2 regions of the Enterobacter roggenkampii genome follow, and region 1 is predicted to be linked to the other one. Evidence: predicted binding sites of a transcription regulator. Region 1 holds the regulator's gene; the other holds the start of a gene.
What was found. The regulator PurR, encoded in region 1, represses purine synthesis genes. The targets are predictions, from matches to a motif close to CANGCAAACGTTTGCNTG.

Region 1 (7,978 bases):
GAAACCCTGGCGGACCTGATGGGCAATGCGCTCGCGGCGCCCCGAGCCATTGAGCTGAGCGATAACAGGCGTGAGCGCGAGCAGCAGACCGTGGCCGAACAGGATGGCCGGAAGCCAGATTGACGTGCCGATAGCAACGGCCGCCATGTCGGTGGCGCTGTAGCCACCTGCCATTACCGTATCCACAAATCCCATTGCGGTCTGAGCCACCTGCGCGACGATCACGGGTATAGCCAGTGCCAATAACTGGCGCGCTTCATTCATGTACTTCTGCACGTGAACACCTTTATTTTGTAGTTATTTGAGAGACTAAAAAAGCCGCCGAAACGGGCAGCAAGAAGAAAATGCAGGGGGTGCCAGCTATTGTAGCGGGCTTTAGCTATTTATCTAGTGAAAAAATCGCCAGAAAATGCGCTCCGCTGGCAACCTGTTTTTCCAACTGTTATTGTGGAGGGATTAAACGGTGTCATCACCGTTCGGAAAAAACAGGAGTTGTAAGCATGTTTACTGGTATTGTGCAGGGCACTGCCAAAGTGGTGTCCATTGATGAAAAACCTAATTTCCGTACTCATGTTGTTGAGCTGCCGGAATATATGCTTGAGGGCATCGAAACCGGCGCCTCGATTGCCCATAACGGCTGCTGCCTGACCGTGACCGAAATTAACGGCAACCAGATTAGCTTTGATTTAATGAAAGAGACGCTGCGGATCACTAACCTGGGCGAGCTGGTAGTAGGCGATACCGTCAACGTTGAGCGCGCGGCGAAGTTCAGCGATGAGATTGGCGGTCACCTGATGTCGGGGCACATCATGACCACTGCCGAAGTGGCGAAAATCGTGACCTCGGAAAATAACCGTCAAATCTGGTTTAAAATGCAGGACCCGTCATTAATGAAATACATCCTCTATAAAGGATTTATTGGCATTGACGGGATTAGCCTGACGGTGGGTGAAGTGACGCCAACGCGTTTTTGCGTGCATTTAATTCCTGAAACGCTGCAGCGCACCACGCTGGGCGCGAAAAAATTGGGGCATCGCGTGAATATCGAAATCGATCCGCAAACCCAGGCTGTGGTCGATACGGTGGAGCGCGTGCTGGCAGCAAAAGAAGCCGCAATAATAAAGACCGCAGAAGAAGAATAAAAAATAACCCCGGCTATCCGGGGTTATTTTTTTAGCGTGCGACACGCAGTCCGTGTTCAATCCCCCGGCTGAATACCACCTGCCAGAGCTGAATATCCCGTGCGCGAAACGCCCCCGCGCAGGCATTCAGATAATAGCTAAACATCCGTTTAAATCGTTCTGAATAGTTGTCCGCAATCTCGGGCCAGGCTTTCTGGAAACGTTCATGCCACGCCATTAAGGTGGTGTCGTAGTCCGCGCCAAAGTTATGCCAGTCTTCCATCACGAAATGGGATTCACTGGCGTTGGCAATCTGGCGAACGGACGGTAAACAACCATTCGGAAAGATGTATTTATTGATCCACGGGTCAACGTTGTTGTCGGTCCGCTTAGAGCCGATGGTGTGCAGCAGGAAGAGGCCGTCCGGTTTCAAATTACGATCCACCACCTCAAAGTAGGTATCGTAGTTTTTTGGCCCCACGTGCTCGAACATGCCGACGGAAACGATCCGGTCGAATTGCTCGTTCAAGTCACGGTAGTCCTGCAGCCGGATATCCACATTAAGACCCTGACAGCGCTCCCGCGCCATTTTTTGCTGTTCCGCTGAGATCGTCACGCCGACCACGCTGACGCCGTAGTGCTTCGCCATAAAATACGCCAGCCCGCCCCAGCCGCAGCCGATATCCAGAACGCGCATGCCGGGCTGTAGCTGCAGCTTCTCGCTGATCAGGCGCAGCTTGGCCTGCTGTGCTTCCTCAAGCGTCGACGCGTCTTTCCAGTAGGCGCAGGAGTATTGCATGAAAGGGTCCAGCATGCGGCTGAACAGGTCGTTGCCGAGATCGTAATGTTCTTTGCCGACGATCCATGCGCGTTTTTTACTTTGCAAGTTAAACAGTCGGGCAGAGGCGACACGCAGGGTGTCTTTCAGATTGCGGGGGAGTTGATTTTCCAGACCGGCGCGCAACACGCTGGCAAAAAAGATATCCAGACGTTCGCACTCCCACCAGCCGTCCATATAGCTTTCTCCCAGGCCTAACGATCCTTCCCGCAACACGCGTTTAAAAAAGTCGGGATGCTTAACCTGGGGATCGGATGGCGAAGATCCGTTGATAGTGATGCCTGCTCGACCTAACAGTTCACTGACGATCCGGGACCAGTTGTCGTCCGGAACGCTGACTTCTTCTATACACGATGAACTCATAGCTTCTCCATCACCCTGATGTGATCAGAACCTTCAAACAGCGTAGACGCTTTTTTTGGTTTGTGAGAAATCTCACGGTAAATACCGCGAGGCTAGTATCCGACGTAGAACAGAGGAAGGGAGATAACCCTTGCCGAAATGCCTTCCATGGTAAAACGGGAGCACTCCGGCTCCCGTTAACACTTAATATTTATCGTATTTAATCGAACCAAATTTAGTATAGGCCTCAAAATTTGGTGATTCAATAGAAAATTGTTAGCAACCTAATCACTGAAATGTAACATGATTTCTGGCGCAATCAGGCATGCGAAGTTTCCACCTGCGCGCCGTTATCCTGCTCGCGCTGCGCGGACGCCTGCATGCGGAAACCCAATACCGCCAGCGCTACGGTGAACAGCATCACGCTGGTGGTGGTCAACAGCGGCGTGGCAATCAGCGCGGAGACCACCAGACTTGCGAGGAAGCACAGACCCAGCTGCAGGGTATTTTGCAGCGCGGCGGCGCGGCCTGTCGCCTGCGGGAACGGACGTAACGCCTGTGCCACCACGATCGGGTAGATCGCTCCGTTCGCCACGGCCATCACGCAGAAGGGGATCAAAATTTCAGCCAGGCCCGCGCCCGGAATAAACCCGACGGCCCAGGTACCGATGACGCTCAGCGCATAGAGCACCAGCAGCCAAGGCAGCATCTGCTGACCTTCCCATTTTTGCAGCGCCGCGCGGCAGCCGTACCCGCCCACCAGGAACGCGATGGTCTGCGGAACATAGCTCAGCCCGATGGCCGCCGGGCTGTAGCCCATATCGTGCAGAATAAACGGCGAGCCGGTGAGCCACGCGAAGAAGCTGGCCGAACAGGCGGCATAAATCAGGACATTCCCGCGATACGCTTTGGCGCTCAGCAGGGAGGTGAAGGTAATCGGCGTCGCGTCGGCATGCGCCTCTTTTTTATGCGCGGGCTTAAGGGCAAACACCGGCAGCATCAGCACCAGCGTGATGGCAAACAGCGTGGCAAAAATGGCCTGCCAGTCAAAGTGCGCGAGGATCCAGCTGCCCAGCAGCGGAGCCAGGGCAGGGGAAAGACCCACCAGCGGCATAATGGTGGCGAAAATACGGTTTGTGCGGTTAGCCGGATAGTAGTCGGTCACCAGCGCCTGCCAGGTCACCGCCGCAGCACAGACGCCCACGGCCTGAACGAAGCGCAGCACCAGCAGCCAGGTAGCATCGCGCACCCACAGCATCCCCAGGCAGCCCACGGCAAAAATGGCCAGACCCAGCAGCAGCACCGGTTTACGGCCGAAGCGATCTGAGAGCGGTCCCCAGAGCAGCTGTGCGAAAGCAAAACCGGCAAGGAACAGGCTCAGGCTGGCGCTGATGGCCGCCGCAGGGGTTTGCAGGTCTTCCTGCATTGCGGCAAACGCGGGCAGGTACATGTCGGTGGCCAAAAAGCCCAGCACGCTTAAGCCGCCGAGCCAGACTAAAAATCCTTTCCTGGGTTGCATTCTTTTATTCTCCTGAGGAGGCAGGTATACGTTGGCGCAGAGTGTAGGGAGTGCAAAGCGGCTTGTGAAACGCTAATATTTGGCGGGTGCATTCAAATTTTTTGCAGGCAGAAAATGTGGTCAGATTATTCTCTTGAAGTGGTCGATGCTGTTGCGCGTAACGGCAGCTTTAGCGGTGCAGCGCAGGAGTTGCACCGCGTCCCTTCGGCCATCAGCTACACGGTGCGTCAGCTTGAGGAGTGGCTGGCGGTTCCGCTGTTTGAACGGCGGCATCGCGACGTGGAATTAACGCCCGCCGGTGCATGGTTTTTGAAAGAAGGGCGTTCTGTTATCAAAAAAATGCAGATCACCCGCGAACAGTGTCAGCAGATCGCCAACGGCTGGCGGGGGCATCTCGCCATCGCGGTAGATAACATCGTGAAGCCGGAACGCACCCGACAAATGATCGTGGATTTCTATCGTCATTTCTCTGACGTCGAGCTACGGGTCTCGCAGGAGGTGTTCAACGGCGTCTGGGATGCGCTGGCGGACGGCAGGGCGGAGATGGCGATTGGCGCGACGCAGGCGATCCCGGTCGGGGGACGTTACGCCTTTCGCGACATGGGGATGCTGAGCTGGAAATGCGTGGTGGCCAGCGATCATCCTCTGGCAGCGATGGAAGGTCCGCTGAGCGACGATACGCTGCGCAACTGGCCGTCTCTGGTGCTGGAGGATACGTCGCGTTCATTGCCCAAGCGTATCACCTGGCTTCTGGATAACCAGCGGCGGGTGGTGGCTCCTGACTGGGAATCATCGGCGACGTGCCTCAGCGCCGGGCTGTGCGTCGCGATGGTGCCCGCTCATTTTGCGCGTCCGCGCATCGATACCGGAGAATGGGTTGAACTGACGCTGGAGAATCCGTTCCCGGACGCGGCCTGCTGCCTGACCTGGCAACAAAATGATGTCTCGCCCGCCATGGCCTGGCTGCTGGATTATCTGGGAGACAGCGAAACCCTAAACCGGGAATGGTTACGGGAGCCAGCGTAGCTGGCCCCGTAAAGGGATTAACGACGGTAGTCGCGGAACGGACCGTCCGCAACGGAACGGCGTTCAATCAGGCGCGGGTGAACTTCAATGGACTGCGACTCTTCGCGCTTGTTGACGATCCTGTCCAACAGCATATTGAAGGCCGTTTCGCCCAGCGAATCTTTTGGCTGGTGAATGGTTGTCAGCGCCGGGGTGAAGAAGCGCGCGTTACGCACGTTGTCATACCCGATCACGGAAATATCCTGCGGTACGCGCAGACCCAGCTCATCGGCGGCGCAGAGTGCGCCCATGGCCATGATGTCACCGCCGCAGAAAACGGCGGTCGGGCGGTGCTGCTGGGAAACGATCTGCTGCATCGCGCGGTAGCCTGATTCCGGCTCAAAGTCGCCCTGCACGATCCAGTTTTCCGGCACGGTGATGAGCGCTTCTTCCATCGCTTTCATAAAACCGGCCAGACGGCCCGCGCCGGTGTTACGCTCCAGAGGACCGGGGATCACGCCAATCTCGCGGTGACCGCGTTCGATCAGGTAACGACCCGCCATGTAACCGCCTTCGAAGGCGTTGTCGATGACGGAGTCGGTGAAGTCCGCGCGCGCTTCACCCCAGTCCATGACCACCATGGGGATATGGCGATACTCTTCCAGCATCGACAGCACGGATTCCGGGTACTCGGAACACATGACCAGCAGGCCATCGACGCGCTTTTGCGCCATCATCGACAGGTAGGCGCGCTGTTTTTCTATGCTGTTCCACGCGTTGCCCAGAATCAGGGTATAGCCTTTCTGGAAGCAGTTCTTCTCTACCGCTTCAATGATCTCGGCAAAATAGGCCGCTTCACTGCTGGTCGCCAGCAATCCAATGGATTTGGTGTGATTAACCTTGAGGCTGCGCGCAACCGCACTTGGCGAATAGTGCAGCTCTTTGATCGCTGCCCAGACGGCGTTGCGCGTCTCTTCCGCCACGAAGCGGGTTTTGTTAATTACATGTGATACGGTTGTAGTGGAAACGTTTGCGCGTTTTGCTACGTCTTTAATTGTTGCCATTAAATGTCACTCCAGACCATATCCTAAACTCCTGAAAAACTTGAAGGTAAACGTTTGCCTTCTCTCACCCTTATCACGCAATCTTGAATTGCGGCACGCCGGGAAAACGACACGGGACGTCAGGAGGGGGTCAATGGCCGGTACGCTAATAAATTTAGCGTGGAATTTTGTCCTATCTTGATGAAAAGGGGAAGAGGTAAAGTGTTTATCAGCCTAAATCCAGGAAGATTTTTGACGTAAATTATGCAAAAATGAGCAGGCTCACTTTTCGTGGGGGGATTAAAAGGAGAAAAATTGATGAGTTCCGATCTGAAGTTTTCGCTGTTCACCACCGTGGTTGTGCTGGCTCTGATTGTCGCGGCGGGTCTGACGGCCGCGCTGCACTGATTTACGCGGAGGGAGAGCCTTCTCCCTCCCGCTCCCCCGATTGTTACTCCTAAGGCAAAAATCTTTTGCCATTTTGTTAACTTCTCATTTTTTGTGATTGATGTCATGCTTTCCGCTTCTTTGTTCTGTGTCACCACATGACACGGCATCCGGAGTTGACGCATGAAAATCAATTTTCCCCTGCTGGCCCTGGCGATTGGCGCTTTTGGGATTGGCACCACTGAATTTTCCCCGATGGGGTTACTGCCCGTTATCGCCCGCGGCGTGGACGTCTCGATCCCTGCGGCCGGCATGTTAATCAGCGCCTACGCCATTGGCGTGATGGTGGGGGCGCCGCTGATGACGCTTCTTCTTTCACACCGCGCGCGCCGCAATGCGCTGATTTTCCTGATGGCGATTTTCACCCTCGGCAACGTGCTTTCGGCCATTTCGCCGGACTACACCACGTTGATGCTTTCGCGTATTCTGACCAGCCTTAACCACGGCGCGTTCTTTGGGCTGGGGTCGGTTGTGGCGGCAAGCGTGGTGCCGAAACACAAGCAGGCCAGCGCCGTAGCCACCATGTTTATGGGCCTGACCATCGCTAACATCGGCGGCGTTCCTGCGGCAACCTGGCTGGGCGAGGTCATTGGCTGGCGGATGTCCTTCCTGGCGACGGCCGGACTGGGCGTGGTCGCGATGGTGGCCTTGTTCTTCTCCCTGCCAAAGGGCAGCGCCGGAGAACGTCCGGAAGTGCGTAAGGAGCTGGCGGTGCTGATGCGCCCGCAGGTGCTCTCCGCGCTGCTGACCACCGTGCTGGGGGCAGGGGCGATGTTTACCCTCTACACCTATATTTCACCGGTGTTGCACGATATCACCCACGCAACGCCTCTCTTCGTTACCGCGATGCTGGTGCTGATTGGCGTGGGCTTCTCGATTGGCAACTATCTCGGCGGGAAATTTGCCGACCGTTCCGTGAGCGGAACGCTGAAGGGCTTCTTAACCCTGCTGATTGTTATCATGATCGCCATTCCGTGGCTGGCGCGCAACGAGTTTGGTGCCGCGATCGCAATGGTCGTCTGGGGGGCTGCAACGTTCGCGGTGGTGCCACCGCTGCAGATGCGCGTGATGCGTGTCGCGCATGAAGCGCCGGGCCTCTCATCCTCGGTTAATATTGGCGCCTTTAACCTGGGCAATGCGCTCGGTGCGGCGGCCGGTGGGGCCGTGATTTCCGGTGGGCTGGGGTACAGTTTTGTGCCGGTGATGGGGGCGATTATTGCCGCGCTCGGTCTGCTGCTGGTGATGATGTCGGGTCGTAAACAGCCAGAAGCAGCCTGCGCTGCGGAATAAACCAAAAACGCAGAAGGGCGAGCCCTTCTGCGTGTCTCTTACGCGGCGAAGTTCTTCGCCACAAAGTCCCAGTTAACCAGTGCCCAGAAGTGCTCCAGGTAGTTAGGGCGCGCGTTGCGGTAATCGATGTAGTAAGCGTGTTCCCATACGTCCACGGTCATCAGCGGCTTCGCGCTGGTGGTCAGCGGGGTGCCCGCGTTAGAGGTAGACACGATAGCCAGTTTGCCATCCGCCTCTTTGACCAGCCACGTCCAGCCTGAACCGAAGTTCTTGATGGCGGCATCGGTGAACTTCGCTTTGAATTCCGCGAAGCTGCCAAAGGCGGCGTTGATGGCGGTAGCCAGTTCACCGACAGGTTCGCCACCGGCGTTTG
Region 2 (7,978 bases), 930 kb from region 1:
CAGGGTTAACCACGCGGGATCGGCCCCCATCGCCGCCAGATCGCTGACGTTAACCGCCAGTGCCTTATACGCCAGATCGGCAGGATCGATATCCGGTAAAAAATGACGTCCGCACACTAAGGTGTCGGTGCTGATTGCCAGCGTCTGTTTTTCGGGAATATTGAGAAGTGCACAGTCATCGCCGATGCCGGTTTCAACATCAAGACGAGAGGTTCTGACACGGTCGAAATAACGGGCAATCAGGGAGAATTCGCCGCATGCCATACGTTATGCCTCAGCAAATAAAAGAAAAAACCGGAGCCGCACTGCCCGTCAGGCAATGCAGAACTCCGGTTTGCGGATCACTTTTTGTGGGGACGGATCGCAGGTGCTGCTTTATCAAGTACGCCGTTTACAAACTTGTGGCTGTCTTCAGCGCCGAAGGTTTTCGCCAGTTCGATCGCTTCGTTGATGGCCACTTTATACGGCACATCATCACGTTTAGACAGCTCAAACAGCGCAATGCGCAACACTGCTTTTTCTACCTGACCCAGCTCTTCGAGCAGACGGGACAGGTAAGGTTTCATCAGACCATCGAGATACGCGCTATTAGTCGCCACTCCCGACAGCAGTTCACGGAAGTACAGAACGTCAACGTCTTTCACGTCCTGTTCTGACAGGAACTGGTATTCAACATCAGCGATGTCGTTCTGGGACAACTGCCAGGAGTAAAGTGCCTGGACGGCACATTCACGGGCGCGGCGACGAGCAGCAGGTTTCACGGAATTCCCCTTACAAAAAAATCAGGCCTTGATGGCTTTCAATACATTGATCATTTCAAGCGCGGTCAGTGCAGCTTCTGCACCTTTGTTACCGGCTTTGGTGCCAGCACGTTCGATGGCTTGTTCAATACTTTCGGTGGTCAGCACGCCGAACGCGACAGGAATTTCAGCATCCTGCGCAACGTGTGCCAGACCGTTGCTTGCACCGCCCGCAACGTATTCGAAGTGCGCAGTGCCGCCACGAATAACGGTACCCAGCGCAATCACCGCGTCATATTTACCGGTTTTCGCCAGCGCGCCCGCCGCCAGTGGCAGTTCGTAAGCGCCTGGAACCCAAACAACGGTAATGTTGTCATCTTTAACCTGGCCGATACGTTTCAGGGCGTCAACCGCACCTTCCAGCAGGCTATCGTTGATGAAGTTGTTGAAACGCGCAATGGTGATGGCGACGCGAGCGTCCGGGGTAGCTACAGCAGCTTCAATAATGTTCATACTCTTCCTTTACGGGTTCATTTGGCCCCGCAGGGGGGCGGATTTTATCATAATACTTTGCGCACTGCTTCCCTATTTCGGGAGCAATTACGCTGTCGTTAAGTGGAGGCAGACATCCGGACCTACCGGACGAATCTCGCTAAATTTGAGTTGTGGTGCATCGGCCAGTTTTTCAAGGCCGGGCAGCACAAACAGGCCGCGCGCGTCACTGCCCAACAGTTTAGGCGCAACGTAGACGAGAAGCTCATCCACCAGCCCCGCCTGAAGCAGCGCGCCGGCAAGCGTCGGGCCCGCTTCGACCCAGATGCTGTTCACCTGCTGCTTGCCGAGCAGCATCATCAGCACCACCAGATCCAGATGCCCGTTATTCTCCGGCACTATGATGCTGCGTACGCCTTCCGGCCATGCGCGCGTATCTTCTTTGGTGCGCGCAATCCAGGTTTCCCCTGGCTGCTGGACGATGCGGTGCTCCGGCGTCACGCGGTTCTGGCTATCAATGACAATACGCAGCGGCTGACGCAGGTTCTCCTGCGGATACAGAGCCTGGGTATCGGCATTCAGCTCGTCCCAGCGCACGGTCATGGCCGGATCGTCAGCCAGAACGGTTTCACTGCTGGTGAGAATAGCATGGCTTTGCGCACGCAGACGTTGCACATCGCGCCTTGCCTGCGGCGACGTGATCCACTGGCTCTCGCCGTTTGCCATCGCCGTACGACCGTCCAGCGAGGCACCCAGCTTAAGCTGGATATACGGGAACCCGGTACGCATGCGCTTCAGGAAACCTTTGTTGAGCGCTTCCGCGTCCTGCATCATCAGGCCATGGCTGACGTCAATGCCTTCCTGCTGCAGACGATACAGACCTCGTCCGGCCACCTGCGGATTCGGGTCCTGCATCGATGCAACCACGCGCGACACCCCCGCGGCAATCAGCGCGTCGCAGCACGGTGGCGTACGCCCGTGATGGCTGCAGGGCTCCAGCGTAACGTAGGCCGTCGCACCGCGCGCCTTCTCGCCGGCCATGCGCAGGGCATGAACCTCAGCATGCGGCTCGCCTGCACGATAGTGAAAGCCCTCCCCCACGATCTCGCCATCTTTAACGATAACGCACCCGACGTTCGGGTTGGGATGGGTCGTAAAACGACCGCGCTGCGCCAGCTTCATGGCTCGCGCCATGTACATCTCATCGTGCATGAGCTTAATCCTGTAAGCGGGCGATCTCTTCGCCAAACTCTTTGATATCTTCGAAGCTGCGGTAGACCGAGGCGAAGCGGATATAGGCGACCTTATCGAGCTTTTTCAGCTGCTCCATTACCAGGTTGCCAATCATCTTGCTGGGCACTTCACGCTCACCCAAACCACGAAGGTAAGATTTTATGTGGTTTAACGCCATCTCCACGTCGTCCGCGCTGACGGGACGCTTTTCAAGGGCCTTCAGCATTCCGCTGCGCAGTTTCTCTTCGTTAAACGGCTCACGTACGTCGTTACTTTTAACCACGCGCGGCATGACCAGCTCTGCCACCTCAAAGGTCGTGAAACGCTCGTTACACACCAGACACTGCCGACGACGGCGCACTGAAGACCCTTCGCCCACAAGGCGAGAGTCGATGACTTTGGTATCCACAGCGGAGCAGAATGGGCAATGCATACGGTATCCCTGTTATCTGGTTAACTGATTTTCATTTTACCCTGAACTGGCCTGACAACAAAGGAAGAGCTTTTTGAGAAAAAGGATCTATGTCTGACACAATGATGCTGGCTACCATTAGGACGATCCGTTATTTCAAGGAAATAAACGCAATGACAAGACGTTACCTGAAAATATTGCTGGTGGGGAGCCTCTTCACCCTTAGCGCCTGTGCACAGCAAACCGAAGTCCGTCAGATGAAACAGAGCGTCAATACGCTCAATACGGCGATGGACAAGCTAAACAAAGAAACGGTGAAGATCACCCAGCAAAATGCGCTGAACGCGAAATCTACCAGCGGGGTGTACCTGCTGCCGGGGGCGAATACGCCTGCCCTGCTGAACAGCCAGATTGGCACGCTAAAAATGTCTCTGGTGAATGTGGCGGCGAATGCCGATGGTACTCGCGCAACATTACGCATCAAGGGAGAGTCCAACGATCCGCTTCCGGCCTTCAGCGGCACCGTCGAGTGGGGCCAGATCCAGGGCACCACGGAGAACTACCAGGAGGTGAACGTGAAGAATCAGCTCTTCACCGCCCCGGCCAGTGTTTTAGCACCCAGTGATGTGGATATTCCGCTTCAGTTAAGTGGCCTTACGCCGGAACAGTTAGGCTTTATCCGCATTCACGACATTCAACCCGCCGCGCAGTAATCCTCTCTTTTTTAGCGGAGTGAAATGTCACTCCGCTAACATTTACATTTCGTATGGATTGGCAACATAAATGATTGCCGCTACAATCCCGGCCGTTTAAAGTACGCAAACGTGAACGCAATCGATTACGTGTATGAGAGATATGTGAAACAACACATATTTTTGTGAGCAGGGATTCCTATAATAGGCACCGCAGAAACACGAAATATTTAGAAACGCAATTCGCGCATTTTTCACTCCCGGAAGGGAATTTCAATCAGTGGCATGATTATGAAAAAAACATTACTCGCAGCTGGCGCCGTGCTGGCACTGTCCTCTTCTTTCACTGTTAACGCAGCGGAAAACGACAAACCACAATACCTCTCCGACTGGTGGCACCAGAGCGTTAACGTGGTCGGCAGCTACCACACGCGTTTCGGACCTCAGATTCGTAACGATACCTACCTGGAATATGAAGCGTTCGCCAAGAAAGACTGGTTTGATTTCTACGGCTACGTCGATCTGCCAGTATTCTTTGGTGGTAACACCGATGCGAAAGGTATCTGGAACAACGGCTCTCCGCTGTTTATGGAAATCGAACCACGCTTCTCTATCGATAAGCTGACCGGCACCGACCTAAGCTTCGGGCCGTTCAAAGAGTGGTACTTCGCGAATAACTACATTTACGACATGGGCCGCAACGATTCTCAGGAACAAAGCACCTGGTACATGGGTCTGGGTACGGACATCGACACCGGTCTGCCAATGAGCCTGTCTCTGAACGTGTACGCTAAGTATCAGTGGCAGAACTACGGTGCCGCGAACGAAAACGAGTGGGATGGCTACCGTTTCAAAGTGAAATACTTTGTGCCAATTACCCAACTGTGGGGCGGTAACCTGAGCTATATCGGCTTCACCAACTTTGACTGGGGCTCAGACCTGGGTGACAACGATTTCCGTGACCTGAACGGTAAGAAAGCGCGTACCAATAACTCCATCGCCTCCAGCCACATTCTGGCGCTGAACTACGATCACTGGCACTACTCTGTTGTGGCACGTTACTGGCACAACGGTGGTCAGTGGAACGACGACGCCAGCCTGAACTTCGGCAACGGCGACTTCAGCGTCCGATCTACCGGTTGGGGTGGTTACCTGGTTGTAGGTTACAACTTCTAATCAGTGCGGGTTTCGCCCGGTGGCGCTACGCAAACCGGGCCTACGAGCCAAATGTAGCCGGGTAAGGCGTAGCCGCCACCCGGCTTTTTACTGCCTCACCTTGCGCAAAAAATCCGCCAAAGACCTGTCCGCACTTTCGCTAAACCGCCTTTCCGTAGCCACAATATTGAGGCATCTGTCGAGCCGGAAACAGCGATAGTCATCGCGCCGTTCACACCACGCCGCCAGCAGCCAGCGCTCTCCCCAGAAGAACAGCCCCAGCGGCTGAACCTCACGATTAGACAGCTGTCCTGCTTCATCACGGTAATGCAGCGCCAGCACCTGCTGAGCGGAAATTGCCTGATGGATCCTGTCAAAATCGCTGCGGGAGTGGCTTTGCATGCAAAAATCCGGGGCGTAGATCCGCGTCTGCTCCGCCTTTCGACGACTCTCCTCGGGCAGAATCGCCAGCACCTTTTCCTGAGCCGACTCCAGCTCGCGCGACAGCGATTCCCCTCCCCAGGTTTTGAGCAGGCGAATCGCAACGATCAGCGCCTCGGACTCCTTATTTGTCAGCATCAGCGGCGGCAGGTCAAAGCCCGACATAAGCCGATATCCGCTCCCCGCCTCACCTTCCACCGGCACGCCGGAAAGCGACAGGTCGCGGATATCGCGGTAGACCGTGCGCTCGGACACGCCAAGCCGGTCCGCCAGATGCGCTGCCGTTGTCAGACGCCTGCCCCGCAGGATCTGCACAATCTGAAACAAACGGTCAGCGCGTCGGGTCATTTCTTAGTTCGCTCTCAGGCAGGTTGATGGAGGCCGACGCGGTTACCCTCGCTGTCGGTAAACAAGGCGATAGTGCCAATGCCATGCGGCAGTTCCAGCGGGCCAAACACGCACTCGCCGCCCGCAGAGGCGATGCGATCGAGCGTTGCCGCCAGATTGTCAGTATGCAGGTAAATAATAGCGCCCTGCAAAGACGGTGTAACGCCGTCAAATTTTGCCAGGGCGCCTCCGGTGGCGGGATCCTCATGCGGAAAAACGGCCAGCTCCGCACAGTCCATTTTCTCGCGACGCAGCGCAAGCTGCATCACCGGCTCATAAAATTTGATGGCGCGATCCATATCCGAGACCGGAATTTCAAACCAGTTAATGACGCTTTTCATACATCCTCCTGCCTGTTGTTTGGGTTCAGAAGGAGTCTACGACAGGGCTCCTGACAGCATACTGTCAGGAGTGTTTGTCAGGAGCAGATAAAAAAAATCCCGGTCAACCGACCGGGATTTTGATACGCAGTAAACGTCGCCTTACGGCAGAATGGACGGCTGATCCGCGCCTTCTTTTTCGACTTTCTGCTGGAGCAGGTGCTCACGCTTCATGCCGAGTTTCAGCGCCAGGGCGGACGCAACGTAGATAGACGACGCCGTACCGATGGTGACACCAATCAACATGGTCAGCGAAAAGCCTTCCAGAACCGGACCACCGAACAGGAACAGCATCAGGATCACCATCAGGGTGGTACCGGATGTGATCAAGGTACGGTGTAGCGTCTGGGTCAACGACACGTTAAAGATTTCGTACGGCGTGCCGCGACGGATCTTACGGAAGTTTTCACGGATACGGTCAGATACCACGATACTGTCGTTCAGTGAGTAACCGATGACGGACATCAGGGATGCCACAATCGTCAGGTCAATCTCAATGTGGAACAGCGACAGTATGCCCATGGTGATCACCACGTCGTGCGCCAGAGCGATAACCACACCGGCCGCCAGTCGCCACTCAAAGCGGAAACCGACGTACACCAGGATGGAGATCAGCGCCACCAGCAGCGCCATCGCACCGGTCTGCGCCAGGTCAGCACCCACGCTTGGGCCGACGAACTCAATACGCTTAACCGCCGCGTTCTGGTTGGTTGTTTCGTTAATCACGCTAACAACCTTACTGCCCAGCTCCTGGCTGCCGTTGGCATCGTGCACCGGCGGCATACGCACCATGATGTCGCGGCTGCTGCCGAAGTTCTGCAGCAGCGGCTCTTCAAAGCCCGCTTTCTGCAGCGATTCGCGCATCTGGTCCATATCGACCGGTTTTTCCAGGGAGATTTCAATTACCGTACCACCGGTAAAATCGAGACCCCAGTTAAAGCCTTTCACGCCCATAATGACGATGGACAGAATCAGCAGGAAACCTGAAATGCCGAAGGCCCAGTAGTCCCAGCGCATAAAGTCCCAGACTTTACGGCCGTGGTTCAATTGTTCAACAGTATATTCCTGTGCCACAACGCACTCCTCAGATAGACAGCTTTTTGACGCGCTTGCCGCCGTACAGCAGGTTCACGATGGCACGGGTGCCGACAATAGCGGTAAACATTGACGTTGCGACACCGATACCGGTTGTAATCGCAAAGCCTTTGATCGCGCCAGTACCCACTGCATACAGGATAAGAACCTTAATCAGTGTTGTTACGTTCGCATCGAAGATAGAGCTGAACGCGCCTTTATAACCTTCATCAATCGCCTGCTGAACAGAGCGACCGTTGCTCAACTCTTCTTTGATACGTTCGTTAATCAGTACGTTGGCGTCGACCGCCACCGCAAGGGTCAGAACGATACCCGCAATCCCCGGCATGGTCAGCGTCGCTCCCGGCAGCAGGGACATGATGCCGATAATCAGCACCAGGTTCGCGATCAGCGCGGAGGTCGCAATCAGACCAAACTTCTTATAGAAGAAGATCATGAACAGGATAGAGACCACCAGACCGGCCAGACACGCTTCCAGGCCCTGCTGGATGTTTTGCATACCCAGAGTTGGACCAATGGTACGTTCTTCAACAATCTGAATTGGCGCTATCAGCGCACCGGCACGCAGCAGCAGGGAGAGCTGACGCGCTTCGTTCGGGTTGTTAATACCGGTAATACGGAAGCTGTTACCCAGACGAGACTGGATATTGGCGATGTTAATCACCTCTTCCTCTTTCACCAGCACAGCACGGCCGTTTGCATCTTTCTTACCGCTGTCTTTGTACTCCACGAACAGGGTCGCCATCGGTTTACCGATGTTGTCCTTGGTGAAGTTAGACATGATGTTACCACCCGCGCTATCCAGCGAGATGTTAACCTGCGGCTGGTTGTATTCATCCTGGCTCGACGTGGAGTCGGTGATGTGGTCACCGGTCAGAATCACACGTTTGTACAGCACAACCGGCTGACCTTCGCGGGTCTGTTTCACTTCGGAGTCACCCGGAATACGGC

Region 2: a site for PurR is predicted at 3,705-3,722, ahead of BFV67_RS04570 (nucleoside-specific channel-forming protein Tsx). Genes of this name have one in related genera too.

What each region holds. Positions count from the first base shown of each region.
Region 1 covers NZ_CP017184.1:1,922,584-1,930,561, forward strand. Annotated here, with positions in the region: gene mdtK (MdtK family multidrug efflux MATE transporter) at 1-276, opposite strand, end outside; gene BFV67_RS09010 (riboflavin synthase) at 501-1,142, shown strand; gene cfa (cyclopropane fatty acyl phospholipid synthase) at 1,174-2,322, opposite strand; gene punC (purine nucleoside transporter PunC) at 2,621-3,820, opposite strand; gene punR (DNA-binding transcriptional activator PunR) at 3,935-4,846, shown strand; gene purR (HTH-type transcriptional repressor PurR) at 4,864-5,889, opposite strand; gene cydH (cytochrome bd-I oxidase subunit CydH) at 6,187-6,276, shown strand; gene BFV67_RS09040 (MFS transporter) at 6,439-7,605, shown strand; gene sodB (superoxide dismutase [Fe]) at 7,644-7,978, opposite strand, start outside.
Region 2 covers NZ_CP017184.1:992,120-1,000,097, reverse strand. Annotated here, with positions in the region: gene thiL (thiamine-phosphate kinase) at 1-264, opposite strand, end outside; gene nusB (transcription antitermination factor NusB) at 342-761, opposite strand; gene ribH (6,7-dimethyl-8-ribityllumazine synthase) at 783-1,253, opposite strand; gene ribD (bifunctional diaminohydroxyphosphoribosylaminopyrimidine deaminase/5-amino-6-(5-phosphoribosylamino)uracil reductase RibD) at 1,341-2,444, opposite strand; gene nrdR (transcriptional regulator NrdR) at 2,449-2,898, opposite strand; gene BFV67_RS04575 (SadB/YajI family lipoprotein) at 3,051-3,590, shown strand; gene BFV67_RS04570 (nucleoside-specific channel-forming protein Tsx) at 3,861-4,745, shown strand; gene BFV67_RS04565 (helix-turn-helix transcriptional regulator) at 4,833-5,513, opposite strand; gene BFV67_RS04560 (VOC family protein) at 5,528-5,893, opposite strand; gene secF (protein translocase subunit SecF) at 6,035-7,006, opposite strand; gene secD (protein translocase subunit SecD) at 7,017-7,978, opposite strand, start outside.